4 regions of the Clostridium intestinale genome follow, and region 3 is predicted to be linked to each of the others. Evidence: riboswitches for the same ligand, from Rfam matches in the RefSeq annotation. Region 3 holds a riboswitch; each other region holds the start of a gene.
What was found. Region 3 has a riboswitch for lysine ahead of dapA (4-hydroxy-tetrahydrodipicolinate synthase). Riboswitches for the same ligand answer to the same signal wherever they lie in the genome.
Positions count from the first base shown of each region.

Region 1: another riboswitch for lysine. It lies ahead of ppcA (phosphoenolpyruvate carboxylase); the one in region 3 lies ahead of dapA (4-hydroxy-tetrahydrodipicolinate synthase).
Region 2: another riboswitch for lysine. It lies ahead of P8F83_RS21815 (transporter substrate-binding domain-containing protein); the one in region 3 lies ahead of dapA (4-hydroxy-tetrahydrodipicolinate synthase).
Region 4: another riboswitch for lysine. It lies ahead of lysA (diaminopimelate decarboxylase); the one in region 3 lies ahead of dapA (4-hydroxy-tetrahydrodipicolinate synthase).

Region 1 is NZ_CP121166.1:3,248,971-3,253,294, reverse strand. It holds gene P8F83_RS16735 (ABC1 kinase family protein) at 1-1,563, shown strand, start outside; lysine riboswitch at 1,618-1,793, shown strand; gene ppcA (phosphoenolpyruvate carboxylase) at 2,038-3,654, shown strand; gene P8F83_RS16725 (helix-turn-helix transcriptional regulator) at 3,915-4,112, shown strand; gene P8F83_RS16720 (DUF6442 family protein) at 4,118-4,324, shown strand, end outside.
Region 2 is NZ_CP121166.1:4,314,218-4,318,541, forward strand. It holds gene P8F83_RS21810 (collagen-like triple helix repeat-containing protein) at 1-1,371, shown strand, start outside; lysine riboswitch at 1,628-1,809, shown strand; gene P8F83_RS21815 (transporter substrate-binding domain-containing protein) at 1,929-2,756, shown strand; gene P8F83_RS21820 (amino acid ABC transporter permease) at 2,942-3,709, shown strand; gene P8F83_RS21825 (amino acid ABC transporter ATP-binding protein) at 3,740-4,324, shown strand, end outside.
Region 3 is NZ_CP121166.1:246,540-250,863, forward strand. It holds gene P8F83_RS01100 (methyl-accepting chemotaxis protein) at 1-1,165, opposite strand, end outside; gene P8F83_RS01105 (hypothetical protein) at 1,574-2,074, shown strand; lysine riboswitch at 2,123-2,296, shown strand; gene dapA (4-hydroxy-tetrahydrodipicolinate synthase) at 2,395-3,261, shown strand; gene P8F83_RS01115 (CAP domain-containing protein) at 3,406-4,137, shown strand; gene P8F83_RS01120 (cold-shock protein) at 4,172-4,324, shown strand, end outside.
Region 4 is NZ_CP121166.1:5,228-9,551, reverse strand. It holds gene lepB (signal peptidase I) at 1-85, opposite strand, end outside; gene P8F83_RS00050 (DUF3006 domain-containing protein) at 86-307, opposite strand; gene lysA (diaminopimelate decarboxylase) at 460-1,752, opposite strand; lysine riboswitch at 1,884-2,050, opposite strand; gene P8F83_RS00040 (beta/alpha barrel domain-containing protein) at 2,124-2,798, opposite strand; gene P8F83_RS00035 (DUF1576 domain-containing protein) at 2,904-4,169, shown strand; gene P8F83_RS00030 (hypothetical protein) at 4,153-4,324, shown strand, end outside.

The sequences.
Region 1 (4,324 bases), 1.7 Mb from region 3:
AGAGTACTTACCTATTATGGTTTTGGGTATTTTGTTGAAGAAAAAATACTAAATAAAAAACAGAAGGTTGAAAACTTTAGAAAAGCTTTTGAAGATTTAGGACCAACTTTCATAAAAATAGGGCAGATACTTAGTACTAGACCAGATATTATTTCAGAAGAATATATTGAAGAATTAAAAAAGCTTCAAAATGATGTGGTTAAGGTTCCTATAGAGGATATTAAAAGAACTTTTCAAGAGGAACTAGGAAGAGATATAAATGAATGTTTTTTAGAATTTAATGAAGAACCTATAGCTTCTGCATCTGTTTCTCAAGTTCATGAAGGAGTTTTAAAAAGCGGAGTAAAGGTTGTAATAAAAGTTCAAAGACCAAACATAAAAGAACTTATGAGCCAAGACATGAGGATTTTAATGAGGCTTGCTAGAATGGCAAAAGGAAAGTTTAAAGAAACTTTAATTGATCCAATGGAAGCTTTAAAAGAAATACAGAACATTACAGAAAAAGAATTAGATTTTAGGATAGAAAAAGACAATTTAAAGAGATTTGAGAGAAATAATAGAGATGTAGTACCACTTCATGTTCCAGAAGTTTATGATGAATATTCAACTGCTAGAATTTTAATTATGGAGAAAATAGAAGGGTATAAGATAACAGATAAATATAGCTTAATTCAAGATAACTATGAACTAGAAGACATATCTAAAAAATTGGTATCTATATATTTTAAGCATATTTTTAAGGATGGTTTTTTCCACGGGGATCCTCATCCAGGTAATATTCTAGTATCTGACAACAAAATTTGCTTTATAGATTTTGGGATAATGGGAGAAATAAGCCCTTACCTAAGAGAATGGTTTAATAAGGTAATAATAGCTTTAGCTAAAAAAGATATAAATAAGCTAGTTGACTTCATATTAGCAATAGGAATAAAAAATGGAACTATAAATAAAAGTAACTTGTATGAAGATATAGAAGGGTTTTTAGATGTTTATTTAGGTACTTCATTAAAAAATATAAAAATATCTAGGATGCTTCAAGAAATAATGGCTATATCATCTAAAAACAATATTTTAATGCCAACAGACTTAGTAATATTAGCTAAAAGCATGGTAATATTTGAAGGGGTGATTGCAGAGTTATCTCCTGATTTAGACATATTAACTATGGTTATAGCTATAATGGGAAATGATAGTAAATTATTTTTCTTAAATGATTTAAGCAAAGAAGACATAGCATTAAAACTTTATAAATTCATTGAAAGTTCTATGGAGCTTCCTGAAAAAGCTGTTAGTTTTATGGATAGCGTAAAAGGCGGAAGGGCAAAAATTAACCTACAGATAAATGAGTTAGATAAATCAATGGATAGATTCAGTAAAATGGTGAATAGAATGGTGTTTTCCATGATAATCTCAGCTATGATAGTAGGTTCATCACTAATAATAGATTATAATGGTGCTCCGCAATTTCATGGGGTCTCAGTAATAGGTTTATTTGGATTTTTTATAGCTGCTATATTAGGAGTTTGGCTTGTTATAAGCATAATAAGATCTGGAAATATCTAAAATAATTCTTGATAAAAATTTTGCTACAATGTATAATTCAATAAAAGTGAATATTTTAGAGATAGAGGCGCAAGGTTTAAAAGTATCTTCATGGAGCTAAGCACAGAGAAGTGAAGAGAAAGGAAACATTGCCGAAGTGTGTAGTTAATGCTTTAAGACTATACAACTGGTCTTATATAGAATATATATAAGATTGTCACAAATAATGTTTGTGGAGAGCTATTCAATGGAAACTGTTATTGATATTTATTCAGTACATACAGAGCCTTGGATTACTCCAAGGCTCTTTTTTCTTTAGAGTATTGGGGAACACTTTTAGATAATAACAGCCTTAATTAATAAACATAAAAGAAAAGATGTGCAAGTGAAAAATAAAAAACTTGCATTTGTAAATAGAAATATATTTACATTACAACATTTTATGTTAGAATTGAAATTAGGCGGTAAATAAAAATTCATTTGGGGGTATATTTAATGTATAAAATTCCTAGTTCTATGATGACGCAACATCCAGACAACGTAGATACTTATGTATCTATACAACAAGAACCACAAGAAGCAATTGACGGTCTTACATTTCAGGAGAAAGGTGGACTCGGAATAAATGAGATAATGATTGACTTTGAAGGTAAGTTAACACCATATCATCAAACTTCTCAGGTGGCTTTAGGATTAATCTCCAATGGTATAATTCCAGGAAAGGATGTAGCTATAACGCCAAGAATTCCTAATGCGAATAAGGAATCAGTATTTAGACAATTAATGAGTATAATGTCAATAGTAGAAACCAATGTTCAAGCTTATCAAAACACAGGTGTGCAGGCTATAAAAGAGGTTGTAGTACCTATGGTTGAGACTGGAGCAGAAGTTTGTCAATTTCAAGATAGAGTAAACTCTGTTATTGAACTTGGAAACAAAAACTATGATGTTAAATTCGATTTAAATAGTATAAGAATAATTCCACTAGTAGAAGGGGTTCCTTCATTAGTAAATATAGATACAATATTTGATGAGTTTTATCATACCTCAGAAGATAAAGGAGATAAGCTTGAATCTTTAAGATTTATGCTAGCACGTTCAGATTCTGCTATGTCTTATGGATTAATATCAGGAGTATTATCTGTAATACTTGCAATAGATACAGCTTATAAGTGGGGAAAAGACCATGGAGTAGAAGTATATCCAATCCTAGGTTGCGGCTCACTTCCATTTAGAGGACATTTCACTAATGATAATGTTGAAAGCATGATTAAAACTTACTCAGGTATTAAGACTTTTACACTACAATCAGCTTTAAGATATGACCATGGAAGAGATAAAGCAAAAGAAGTAGTAAATAAATTAAATGATAATATAGATAAATCAGTTCATAGAAACTTTAATCAAGAAGATATAGAACTTATGAAAGAATTCATAGGAATATTTTCAAAATATTATCTTCAAACCTTCTTAAAAATAATAAACACAGTAAGCTTTGTATCAGACTTTATCCCTAAAAACAGAGATAGACTTACTAAGAGTAAAACTGGTTTAGATTATACAAGGGATCTTCCAGAAATAGATAAAATAGCAAACTGGGTTAAAGATGAGAAATTAAAAAATGAATTATTATCAATAGACCTAAACGTAGAATATTCAGTGCCAAGAGCTATTTCTTACACTGGAGCTATGTATACCCTAGGAATACCACCAGAATTCGTAGGAATGGGTAGAGGTCTTAGAGAAATAAAAGAAAAGTATGGACAAGAAGGGATAGATAAACTAAAAGAATTCTATCCTCAAATAAAAAAAGACTTTAGATTTGCAGCTTTATTTGCTAATCCTAAAGTTTCAAAAAGAATAATAGATGAATCTGCAAGATTAGAATATGCAGAGGATTTAGAATTAGTAAATGAAATATTAGACTTAGGTATTGATTTTGAATACCTAAATGATAATGAATTCTACCATACATTACTTAAAACAACACGTCCAATCATAATGCACCTAATAGGTTCAGAAGAAGATTTATTAGAAAATAAAACAGAAGAACTTAAGATTCTAAATGAGTGGATTATAAGAATGGGTAAATTAAGAGGAAGTATGGGTTAATAAGATATTTAGATTATAGTTGTATTTTGTATGTAAATAAATGCAACTAGATTAAAAAACTAATAAACATTGTTAAGTATATTAAGAGAAACACCTCTTATTAATTGAGTTAATAAGAGGTGTTTCTCTATTTATATGGTTATTTTATTTTTTAAGTAAATATAGAATTTTACAAAATGGAAAGTAAGCTTGATATTGATGAAAGAGAGTGTTAGTATTTAGATATGGAAAGTAAACTTAACATTAAGAGGAGTGGTAGGGTGAAAAATCGTTTAGAGGAAATACGAAAAAAGCGGGGGATAAAGCAAGAGGATTTGGCTACTATACTCGAAGTATCAAGACAAACTATTGGTTCCTTAGAGAATGGCAGATATAATCCTTCGATTATATTAGCTTTTAAGATTGCTAAGTACTTTAATATGAGTATAGAAGAAATTTTTATTTATGAGGAGGAATAAGTAAAATGAAAAAAGAAGCGAAGTATTATTATTTATCAGTATTTGGATTTATATTATTGGGTTTAGGGTTATATTTAAGTAAAACAATTATTGAAGCAGAGGGAATTATGAGAGCATTACCATATGTATGCATAGGATTAGGCTGTGGAATATTAGGTCATGGTATAGGCGAGATTATAAGTTATAAGGCATTAAAAAATTCCCCTGATATT
Region 2 (4,324 bases), 620 kb from region 3:
ACTGGAATAACTGGAGCGACTGGAGTAACAGGAGTAATTGGGGTAACAGGAGTAACAGGAACAACAGGAGCGACTGGAGTAACAGGAGTAACAGGAGTAACAGGCGTAACAGGAGTAACGGGAACAACTGGAGTAACAGGAATAACCGGAGCAACTGGAGTAACCGGAGCAACAGGAATAACCGGAGCAACAGGAGTAACAGGAGCGACAGGTGAAACAGGAACAACAGGAGTAACTGGAGCAACTGGAGTAACAGGAGTAACAGGAGTAACAGGAGCAACTGGAGAAACTGGAGTAACAGGAACAACTGGAGTAACTGGAGCAACAGGAGTAACCGGAATAACAGGAGCAACCGGAGAACCAGGAGGAGTAACAGGTGAAACTGGAGCAACAGGAGCAACAGGTCCAACTGGTACTATAGGTGAAACAGGAGTAACTGGAGCAACAGGACCGACTGGAGCTATAGGTGAAACAGGACCTGCTGGAGGAGCAACAGGGGGCACAGGAGCAACTGGGGCAACGGGATCAACCGGAGCAACAGGAGCAACAGGAGCAACAGGAGCAACCGGAGCAACCGGAGCAACCGGAGCAACCGGAGCAACCGGAGCAACTGGATCAACTGGGGCAACTGGATCAACTGGGGCAACCGGAGCAACAGGAACTGTTCAACCAAATCCTTTTGATGTATATGTTCAAGCTGGTGCGGTTGGTGGAGATGGAACTCAGGCAAGCCCATTTGGAACTATTCAACAAGGTGTTACAGCAGTATCACCTACAGGTGTAGTTCATGTTCTTGGAGGAACTTATTCAGTTACTTCAACAATTACAGTTAATAAATCAGGAGTAACATTGCAAGGATATCCTAATACAATAGTTTTATTACAAGCAGCTGTAATTCCTTTCCTTGTTACTGGAAGTGGAGTTACAATAGATGGATTTACTATTACAAGTGATTTGGCGTATGCAGTTGAGTTTATACAATTTGCAGGAACTAATCACAAGCTAACAAATAACTATATATATGGACCACCTCAGGCAGGACCATCTACAGGGTGGGTAGTAAATCGTGGATTTTTAACTCAGGGAAATGTAGTTAACCTGATAGTTCAAAATAATATATTCTACTTTATGAGACAACCAGCATATTTAAATCCAAATTCTACAGGATATATTGTAGATAATGTGACTTATAATACTAGAGGATTTGTTGTAGACAGAGCAATATTTGTTTTCTCAGGAAACTCATGGGGAATTCCACAGAATGCCGTTGATATTGCATTGCTAGTTGGGACTCCTACTGGTGCACCATATGATCCTACTTCAGCATTATCAACCTATAACAGTTCTGCTGTAATAAGTGATCAGAGATAAAGAAATAAATATAAAAATATTTTAATTTATAAATTTACCCTACTAATTAATGGCATTGATTAGTAGGGTTATATATTTATAAGAATAAAAAAATCATTTAGAGATAAAATTTATATTTTTTCAGCTACACTTTTCTTATAATGTAAAATCGTTTTAGAATTTCCACTAAAAAATTAAAAAAAATATAACACTTTTGTTGACATATATAATATATTATTGTACATTTATAATGTAATTTAATAAACCTCACTTTTAATGGTGGGGTAGAGGCGCGGTATTTATTAGTCTTTAGAAGAGTTTGAGAAGCAATGATGCTATAGAGAAGGAAATATCGCCGAAGTAAATAATAATCTCATTATTATTTGCTGGGTCTGTAGTTAAGAGCTGCAGGACTGTCTCAATAAGCCACCCAGTTTATTGAGTTGTGCTATCTCATTTAGGGAAAAGTGGAGGGAAACTAGTAGCAACTATGTTTATTGCGATCTGAGTTCAGCTCAGATCTTTTTTTATAACTTAAAAAGATAATATAAGCTAAAAATATGAGGGGGAACAAAAAAATGAAAAAATTATCATTAATAGTATCAGCTGTTTTATCAGCAACACTTTTATTTACAGGATGTGGCTCAAAAGCTTCTGATACATCAAAAACTGAAGATACTTTTAAAGTTGGAATGGAAGCTGGGTATGCTCCTTTTAACTGGACTCAAAAAGACGATTCTAACGGGGGAGTTAAAATTGATGGGGCTGCAGAATATGCAGGAGGCTATGATGTAGAAATAGCTAAAAAAATTGCTGACGATTTAGGTAAAAAGCTAGTTATAGTTAAAACAGAATGGGATGGATTAATACCAGCATTAGAATCTGGAAAGATAGATGCAGTTATAGCAGGTATGTCCCCAACAGCAGAACGTAAAGAAACAATAGACTTTTCAGATAATTATTATAAATCAGAGTTAGTTATGGTAGTTAAGAAAGGTGGAAAATATAATGGAGCTACTTCATTAAAAGATTTTAGTGGAGCTAAAGTAACTGCACAATTAAATACTTTTCACTATTCTGTTATAGATCAAATAGCTGGAGTTCAAAAACAAACAGCTATGGATAATTTCTCTGCTATGAGAGTTGCCCTTGAGTCAGGTGTAATTGATGCATATGTTTCAGAACGTCCAGAAGGAATTAGTGCTGAATCTAATAGCAATAATTTCAAGATGATAGAACTTAAAGATGGATTTAAGGCATCTGAAGAAGATGTTGCAATAGCAGTAGGCGTGAAAAAAGGCAGTGATTTAACAGCTAAGATCAATTCTACATTATCAAAAATTTCTGAATCAGATCGTAAGACTATAATGGATAATGCTATAAAAAATCAACCTGCTGCTGAATAATAGCAAGGTATATATAAAGCCGAGTGTATTTAAGTAACATTCGGTTTTGTCAAGTGAAACTTGATTCAGATGGGGTTTTATCCCCAGCTGAATTTTAGTTGAACCTATCTAGAGTCGTGCCAATGTTATCTCCAACCAGAGGTATTACAGTGGCTAGACGTCAGATAAATTAAAGGAGTGAAAAAATGACTTTTGAGGATATTGTAAAAATCTTTTCAAATAACTGGCCTATGTTTTTACGTGGAGCTGGTATGACTTTATTAATTTCTATTATTGGTACAATCTTAGGATCTATTATAGGGTTGTTAGTGGGAATGGTTAGAACTATTCCTGTACCTGAAAGAGGTATAAAGAAGGCAGTTCTAAAAGTTGTTAATGCTATCTTATCTATTTACATAGAAGTATTCCGTGGAACCCCTATGATAGTACAAGCGATGGTAATTTATTATGGATCAGCTTTAGCTTTTGGGATAGATATGAACAGAATATATGCAGGTATATTTATAGTATCTATAAATACAGGAGCGTACATGTCAGAAATTGTCCGCGGAGGAATAGTTTCTATTGACAAAGGACAGTTTGAAGCAGCACATGCTATAGGTATGAGTCATGTTCAAACTATGATTAATGTAGTATTACCACAGGTTATTAGAAATATATTACCAGCTACAGGTAATGAGTTTGTTATAAATATAAAGGATACATCTGTTCTTAGTGTAATATCTGTAACTGAGTTATTTTTCCAAGCAAAATCTGTAGCAGGAATTAATTATAAGTTTTTTGCAACGTTTTTTATTGCTAGTGTTATGTATTTTATAATGACTTTTGCAGTAACAAGAATACTAAGATTTATCGAGAGAAAAATAGATGGTCCGGACAACTATATTATGTATGCAAACCAAATGCAAGTTGAAACACCAGAAGATATGTTACGCAGAAACCAAAATAATTAGGTTAAGGATTTAAGGACAAAGGAGATAAGTATGGAAAAAATAATTGATATTAAACATTTAAATAAATCCTTTGGAACTCATGAAGTTTTAAAAGATATTGATTTTTCAGTAAATAAAGGAGAAGTTGTTTGTATCATAGGATCATCGGGTTCAGGTAAGTCTACTCTTCTTCGCTGCGTTAACCTTTTGGAGAAACCAAGTGGTGGTGAGATAATATATAAAGGAAAAGATATTTTACATGATGAACATGATACACGTGCATATCGTACAAAGCTAGGCATGGTATTTCAACAGTTTAATCTATTTAACAATCATGATGTTCTAAGTAACTGTACTGTAGGACAAATGAAGGTTTTAAAAAGAAGTAAAGAAGAGGCTGAGAAAGTAGCCATGAAATATTTACAAGTTGTAGGTATGGAGCGTTTTATAAATGCAAAACCAAGACAATTATCTGGTGGACAAAAACAGAGAGTTGCTATTGCTAGAGCTCTTTCTATGGAACCAGATGTTATTCTTTTTGATGAACCAACATCAGCTCTTGATCCAGAAATGGTAGGCGAAGTTCTAAAGGTTATGAAAGAACTTGCAGAATCAGGACTTACTATGATGGTAGTA
Region 3 (4,324 bases):
TTGAATTAAGTAAAATACTTAGATCTTCGTTACTGAGTGAAATCTCTTTGTTTATTACAGAGGCCTTTTCATCTACATTATGAATAGAAGTTAAAATAGAATTCATATTGTTTGAAAAATTATTTAAAAGTTCTGAGGTATTCATAAGCTCCTGAGATTGATTAGTTGCACCATCTGCAACCCCTTCTATTGCTGAAGAAACCTGTTCTGCTGAAGAGTTCATTTCTTCAGAGATAGCTGATAGAGAACTGCTTTGGTCAAAAACCTCACTTGAGATAGCTTTTATTTTATTTAACATTTGAGATATTTCTTCTATTGATTTGTGAAGTTCTCTACTAATTAACCCAAACTCATTATTAGAGTGTGTATCAAATTGAACTGTAAAATCTCCACTAGATAAAATCTTTACTTTTTCATATATATTTTTAGACATATGTTGTACTAGTTTTCTAAAAACTACTGTTGTTAAATATCCAATGATTACAATTATTACAAGTAAAATTAAATAAGCGTTTGAAGTTGTTTTATATGTACTTTCTCCGTTTTTGTTAAGTTCGTCAGCTGAATTAATTTCATAGTTTTTAAGGTTTTTAATATTTTCAAGTATGTTATCTTCGGCTGATGTAATTTGAGTAATTTCATCTTGATTTAATTCTTTAGAGTTTTTTAATTTATTAATTGAATTATTGATTGATAAAAAATAACTATCTATTGATTGAGTTAAGCCTACATATAATTTATTTTCTGTTTCATCCATTTTAATATTTTTTGAGAAAGTATCCATATTTTTAGTTATATTGGATTGAAGAGTATAAATTTCCGATTCTCTAACAATAGTATAATTGCTTAAGATTTCTTTTGATGCTATCTTAGCTTTTAAAATGGAACTTTCAATATTTTGTATGGAGGTAATAGGAATTAGATTGTTGTTATATATTTCATTTTGATATTTATTAATTTTTTGAATATTAGTGTATCCTATAAATCCTATAATAAGTATAAAAATTACAGCAATTGTTGAGATACTTCTTAAAATGGTTTTTATGCTAAGGATTTCTAAAGAGTTGTAAAATTTATTTTCTTTAGTTTCAATAAGGTGGCTTGTACTGTTTTTAGATCTTTTAAATTTATCTTTTTTATTAGATATTTTATGCTTATCTCTCATTTTTTCTCCTTAATTTATATTGTGAATATTTCCATTTTTTATATAAAGTAAAACTGGTAATAAATCCAAATTATATCAACAGTATAATTAAATAAATATCTTTATGTCAAGCTTCATTAAGATATTTAATCTAGTTTTAATGAAGTTATAAAGTTTAAGTGAAAAACTAACTGAATAAAATATGTATTAGTGTAGAAACTACATTTTAGATACTTGATGGAGGTGAGATTATGGCTAAAAAGGATCAACAATCTTCATGGAATAGTAAGAGGTTTGAAACACCTAAAAAGAACACTGTAGAACCAGTTCCGGAAATTCAAAACAAAAGAAATAAACACTAAAATAAAAACTGGGAACTATTCTCAGTTTTTTTATGTTATAATAGAAGTTAATGAAAGGAAGAGTGAAATGTCAGGAATAAATTTAGAAAATATAATATTAGTAGTAGTTGCAATTATATTATTATATATAGCTGTAAAATTTATTAAAGGAATTATAAAATTTATTATATTAGTTATACTTATATTGACTCTAGGGGTTAGCGCATACAATATACTAATTACTAAAAAATCTATAAGCTATGAAATCAATAGATATAAGGTGGACTATGGATATTTTAAAAATATAACTTCAATCTCTAAAGAATCAATAAATCTTGTAAATGATATCAAAGAAGGAAGAAACGTTAAAGAAAATACAGATAGATTAGTAGAAATTAAAAGTGAGGTCGGAAAATTAGAACATAGCAGTGAAATAAGCCTTATAAATGACAGATATTTAGATGCATTAGATACAGCTATAATAGTTGGAAAAGGTTATGAGACAGCTAACAATGTAAAAGAACAAACTAAAAAATTAGATGAGGTTACAAAATCTCTTGACTTAAGTTTGAAAGATATATTAAATTAATACTTGATTAAAAGCAGATATGAATGTATAATTAACGAAAAGTAATAGTTTTGAGATAGAGGCGCGATGTTTAATAGTATCATTATGGAGGTAAGCACTGAGAAGTAATGAGAAAGGAACCATCGCCGAAGTATGTAACCTACGCTTTAAGGGTTATATTGCTGGTCTTGCATAAAATATATGTAAGATTGTCACAATTTTTTGTGGAGAGCTATCCAATGGATTTTATTCTTATTTTTGTATGAGTAAGAAGCCTTGGATTTTTTCCAAGGCTTTATTTATTTTAAATTTAATTTAATGCTTTAGGAGGGTAATATATTATGTCATTAAGAGGAGTATTTGTTCCATTAATCACGCCATTTAAAAATGATGAGGTGGATTTTAATTCTTATAAAAAAATGGTGGACAACTATTTAACAAAAGGAATTCATGGATTCATACCACTTGGAACTACTGGTGAAAGTCCAGTAATATCAGATAGAGAATATGAAGAGATAGTTGAAAAAATTATGGAATATGTAGATGGAAAAGTTCCTGTTTATGTAGGATTAGGTGGAAATAATACTAAAAAATTAGTTGAAAAACTTAAGGTCGTTGAAAAATATAAAGTTGATGGAATATTATCAGTATCTCCATATTATTCGAGACCAGATCAAAGAGGTATATACGAGCATTTTAGGACTATATCTGAAGCAACTTATTTAGATATAATCTTATATAATATACCATATAGAACAGGAAGAAATATCGAAAATGAAACTATTCACAAGTTAGCAGAACTTAAAAATATAGTAGCTATTAAAGACTCTTGTGGGGATATGAAACAAAGTACAGATTTATTATTAGAGCCACCTAAAGATTTATCTATATTAACAGGAGAAGATGCTTCTTTCTTCTCAACTCTTGCGTTAGGTGGAGATGGAGGAATATTAGCTTCTTCACATATGAGAACAGAAGAGTTTGTTAAAGTATATAATAATATTAAAAACAATGATCATTTAGCTGCTTTAGAAACGTGGAAAGAATTATATAGTTTTGTTCCACTTTTATTTAAGGAACCAAACCCAACACCTTTAAAATATTGCTTATATAAATTAGGTCTAATAGAGTCGTCAGAAGTGAGACTTCCACTACTTGAAATAACAGATGAACTTAAAAAAGAATTAGATAAAGTTTTTAAATTTTAATAAAGGCTACAAAACTAGTTGATGATTAGTTTTGTAGCTTTTTTGTTAAAAAAATACATACTTAATATATTATCTCTTAATTACCTGTAAAAAAGTATTATGAATAACTTTAAAAAGCTCACAATAATTGTAGGAGGTGAAGTAATGAAAAAATTAATTTCTTTAATTATGAGTGCTATGCTTTTAGGTTTGCCTTTATATGGATGTAATAAAGCTAATAATCCTAATGATGTTACAGAAGAGACAACACCAGAGACTATAGAAAATTCAACTAATGAAAATGCAACTGAAGTACCTGGAACACCAGATTCTAATCTACCTGCTCCTGGAGTGACAGGAGATGGCACAACAGCACCAGGAACAGGAACAACTACGCCAGGAACTGGTACAGCAACACCAGGAACCGGTACAACACAACCATCAACAAATAACAATACGCAAACTCCAGCTGCTGGGGACACTAATAAGGATGTAAATCAAGCATCAGGAGATCTTGTAACAGACATATTAAACAGCACTAATGCAGAGAGACAAAAACAAGGGCTTCAACCATTAAAGTTAAATAGTGAGGTATCTAAGCTTGCAGCAATGAAATCCAAGGATATGCATGACAAAAATTATTTTTCACATACATCTCCAACCTATGGAGATCCAGGAAAAATGTTAACTGATAATGGTTTAAGATATTCTGCAATGGGAGAGAATATATATACGTCAACAGGAATGACTCCTACTGGTGCATATACAGTTAATCAATGGATGAACTCACCAGGACATAGAGCTAATATACTTTCTAATAATTATGATGAAATAGGTATAGGAGTCTACTATAATAATGGAAAGTATTACGCTACACAAATATTTTATAAAGCTTAATTATAAAGCTTAATTTTTGGAGGTTTTTTTATCTATGAAAGAAGGAACAATAAAATGGTTTAATTCAGAAAAAGGTTTTGGATTTATTGAAATTGAGGGTGGAAAAGATGTATTTGTACATTTTTCTGCAATTAAAGGAGATGGCTACAAAACTCTTCAAGAAGGTCAAAGAGTAAGTTTTGACGTG
Region 4 (4,324 bases), 240 kb from region 3:
ATACCTTTTTTGTCTCTTCTTCTTTAATATTTTCTTCAACATCTTTGACTTCACTAACATTGTCTTCGTTAATATTCTCTTGCATTTACTCCTCCCACATACCTTCCATTAGTTTTTTAATCTCATCTTTTCTCTTAATTGTAGCCTCTTCATCTACATAATATCCATCTTCTCTTTTTAATATAACCTTACCTTCTTTAACAATACCAAAGATATTTGTCAATTCTATATCAACCATCTCTTTTTTTTCAGTTTCGCATACAGCATATCTACCTTCAATCCTATCAACTATATAGATTGATGACATTTTTCCTCCTCCTTAAAAGGTTCTCTTTAATTATATCATATTTTAAAAAGTTTTAATGTATGAGTTTTATTTTACCTCTTATAAACAGAAAAAGCTATATAGTTTTATAAATTTTTTGAAAATTAAAAGACGACTAAGTCGTCTTCTATTAATTATATTTCATTTCTAATTAAATCTTCATAGGTTTCTCTTTTACAAATCAATTTTTCAGTGTTATTTTGAACCATAACTACTGCAGCTCTTGGAGTCTTATTATAGTTATTTGACATTGAATATCCGTATGCTCCAGTTGACAATATTGCTAGTATATCTCCACTATTAACTTTCTGCATTTCAATAGAATTTAAAAGTATATCTCCTGATTCACAGCATTTACCTGCAATAGCTACTCTTTCTCTATAATCACTTATTACATTGTTAGCCACTAAACATTCATACTCAGCTCTATATAATGATGGTCTTATATTATCTGTCATCCCACCATCAACAGATACATACTTTCTAATTCCAGGAATCTCTTTTATGGAACCAACAGTATAAATAGTAGTTCCAGCATTACCTACTATGGATCTTCCTGGTTCTATAGTAATTATAGGTCTATCTATATTTAAGTCTTCACATACCTTATCTACTTTATCTAATATAGCTTTGCAATAATCACCAGTTTCTTTAGGACTATCTCCATCAGTATAGAATATACCAAAACCGCCGCCTAAATCTAACTCTGGCACAACATATCCTGTTTCTTGTTTGATTTTATATATTAGATTTAACATTATTTCAGCTGCATCCTCATAAGGTTCAATATCGAAAATTTGTGATCCAATATGGCAATGTACTCCACAAAGTTCAACATTTTGTAGATCTATAGCTTTTCTTACTGCATCCATGATTATATTTCCAACTGGTGCAAAACCAAATTTAGAATCGATTTGACCTGTTTTTATATATTCATGAGTATGTGCTTCTATTCCAGGAGTTATTCTTAGATATATTTTTTGTACCTTATTATTTTCTTTAGCTATTCTATCTACTTGTTCCATTTCATAAAGATTATCTACAACAAATCTTCCAACCCCATAACTTACACCTAAATTAATTTCATCTATAGTTTTATTATTTCCATGAAAATATATTTTTTCTAAAGGAAACCCTGCTCTCTTTGCAGTAAACAGTTCTCCACCAGATACAACATCAAGATATAAGTTTTCCTCCATAACTAATCTACACATATCTAAAGTTAAAAATGCTTTTCCTGCGTAAGCTACTCTATTGCCCCTAGCTTCGCATTGAAACTCATTATAATAATCTCTACAATTTGAGCGTATAAGCTCCTCATCCATTATATATAAAGGAGTTCCATATTTTGCTGCTAATGTGCTTGTATTTATTCCTCCGATTGTCAAATGATTGTTTTCTACTTTCATGCTACCAAATAATTTCATTTTTAATTCCCCCTTATTTATTTACCCCAAAAACAAAAGTCACAGAAAAATCTGTGACGGATAGAGTCTCAATATAGGTTCTTGTAAAAGGCAACTATAAATGAATCACCATTGATAATATTACAATCAGCCTACCTTGTAGCTCTCCACATAACGTGACAGTCAGGCACATATTATGTACATGACCAGAGATAAATCCTGCCGGTATTACCTCTTCGGCTGTTGTTCCTTTCTCTAGACATCTTAGCTTGCCGGCTCAATCTAAATACTATTAACTAACAGCACCTCTACCCTAGGTATATATATTCTATATATACTATTCAACTTATTGATACAATGATATCATATTAAATATATTTGTCAACACTTTTTTATGAATTTCTGTACTTATCCATTAAGTCACTCATAATATCTCCACCTAATGGAGGTGTATAAGTTATAGCATTGGCACCAGCTAGTATTGTTTCTCTGATACTTTCTTCTGTAGGTCCTCCTGTTGCTATAACTGGAAATTCAGGATATTGGTCCTTTATTCTCTTTACTATAGCTGCAGTGTCTTTACCACCTGATACATTTAGTATAGTGGCTCCTGACTCTATTCTTTCCTCTATGTTTTCATTTTCAGAAACCATAGTAACTATAACAGGTATATCAATAGTATTTCTAATTTTTTTAATTATTTCATTTGATGTTGGAGCATTGACAACAACACCCATAGCACCTTTAAACTCTGCATCAAGAGCTAAGTTTACTACTCTTTTCCCTTGAGTTATTCCCCCACCTACACCACAAAAAACAGGCACATCTGCTGCCATAACTAATGCTTGAGTTATTAATGGTTGAGGAGTGAAGGGATATACAGCTATAATTGCATCTGCATTGGTGTTTCTTATTATAGCAACATCAGTTGTAAATAGTAACGACTTAATTCTTTTACCAAATATCTTTATTCCACTACAATTTCTTATAATAGTAGGTACTTCAATTACATGGTTTCTTAGTATGCCTTTTATTTCTGGTACAAATTTAGATTCTTTTATCGACATATGTTTTCCCTCCACAAAGTATTATAAATATATTATAATACTTATAAATATACTAATAAATGGTTTTAACTTCAATTTTATAAATTTTATTTTAAGGGGGTATATATGACCGCAACAAAAAAATTAATAAAAAATTATCTTTATTATTTTCTTCTTTATGGATTGATGATCATAATCCCACTGATTTCTACAGAACTTAATATACTTTATTTAGGATTAAAAAATATTCTAACTACTCCAGATATCCTTCTGACCGACTATTTCGCTATAGGTGGAATTGGAGCTACCTTCATAAATGTTGGGTTGACTGGTTTATCAATGATAGCTCTTTTAATACGCATTGGAGTAAAGCCAAATGGTTCTACTATAATGTCTTTATGGTTAACTACTGGATTTTCGTTTTTTGGAAAAAACATAATAAATATATGGCCAATTATTATAGGGGTTTGGCTATTCTCTAAATACAAAAAAGAACCTTTTCTTAATTATATATTAATAGCTTTACTTGGTACAACATTATCACCTACTGTAACTCAACTGAGTTTCACTAGTCAATTTTCTTTTGTTGAAGGTTATGTACTTGGATTTTTATTAGGAATATGTATTGGATTTATTTTGCCTCCTATTTCATCCTATTGTTTAAGACTTCACCAAGGATTTAATCTATATAATTTAGGGTTCTCAGGAGGCATTTTGGCAATGTTTATAATGTCAATTTATAGATCTTTGGGAATAGACTTTGAAAGCAACCTGATTTTATTTCATGATAGCCACAAATTTTTATCTATAATTGTGATAATTATATGCATATCATTACTACTAATATCATTAACAGGTAATAATAAATATAATATAGTAAACTCTCTAAGGTTAATAAATAAATCTTCTGGAAGACTCGTAAGTGATTATTATTTAATGTATGGAAATCGTGTATATGCAAATATGGGTATCATGGGGTTGCTATCTTTAATTATAGTATTTATACTAGGAGGAGAGTTAAATGGCCCTTTGATGGGTGCAATTTTTACAATAATAGGATTTTCAGCTTTTGGTAAACATCCCAAAAACACATTACCCGTTATTTTAGGTGCAACCCTATCAGCTTATATTAATATACTTGATGTGAACTCACCTCAAATGTTGATTTCTATACTATTTTCTACTTGTTTAGCTCCAATAGCCGGTAACTTTGGTTTCATATATGGAGTAATAGCTGGATTTTTACACGTATTTTTAGTTACTAATATAGGCTATGTCCACGGAGGATTAAATTTATATAACAATGGCCTGTCAGGAGGTTTTGTTTGTGTAATTATGCTTCCTCTTATACATGCATTTAAAAAGGAGAATGTAAATGAAAAACACTATTGATAAAAGTATAAAAATGTTAAGTGAGCTAACTGCTTATTTTTATAAATTAGGAGCCACTTCTTTAGATATTGAGACCTGCAATGAAAACAGCATAAAAATAAAAATCAGCGGCAAAACAGATACCTTTACCTCTTCTGATTTAGAAGATATAAATA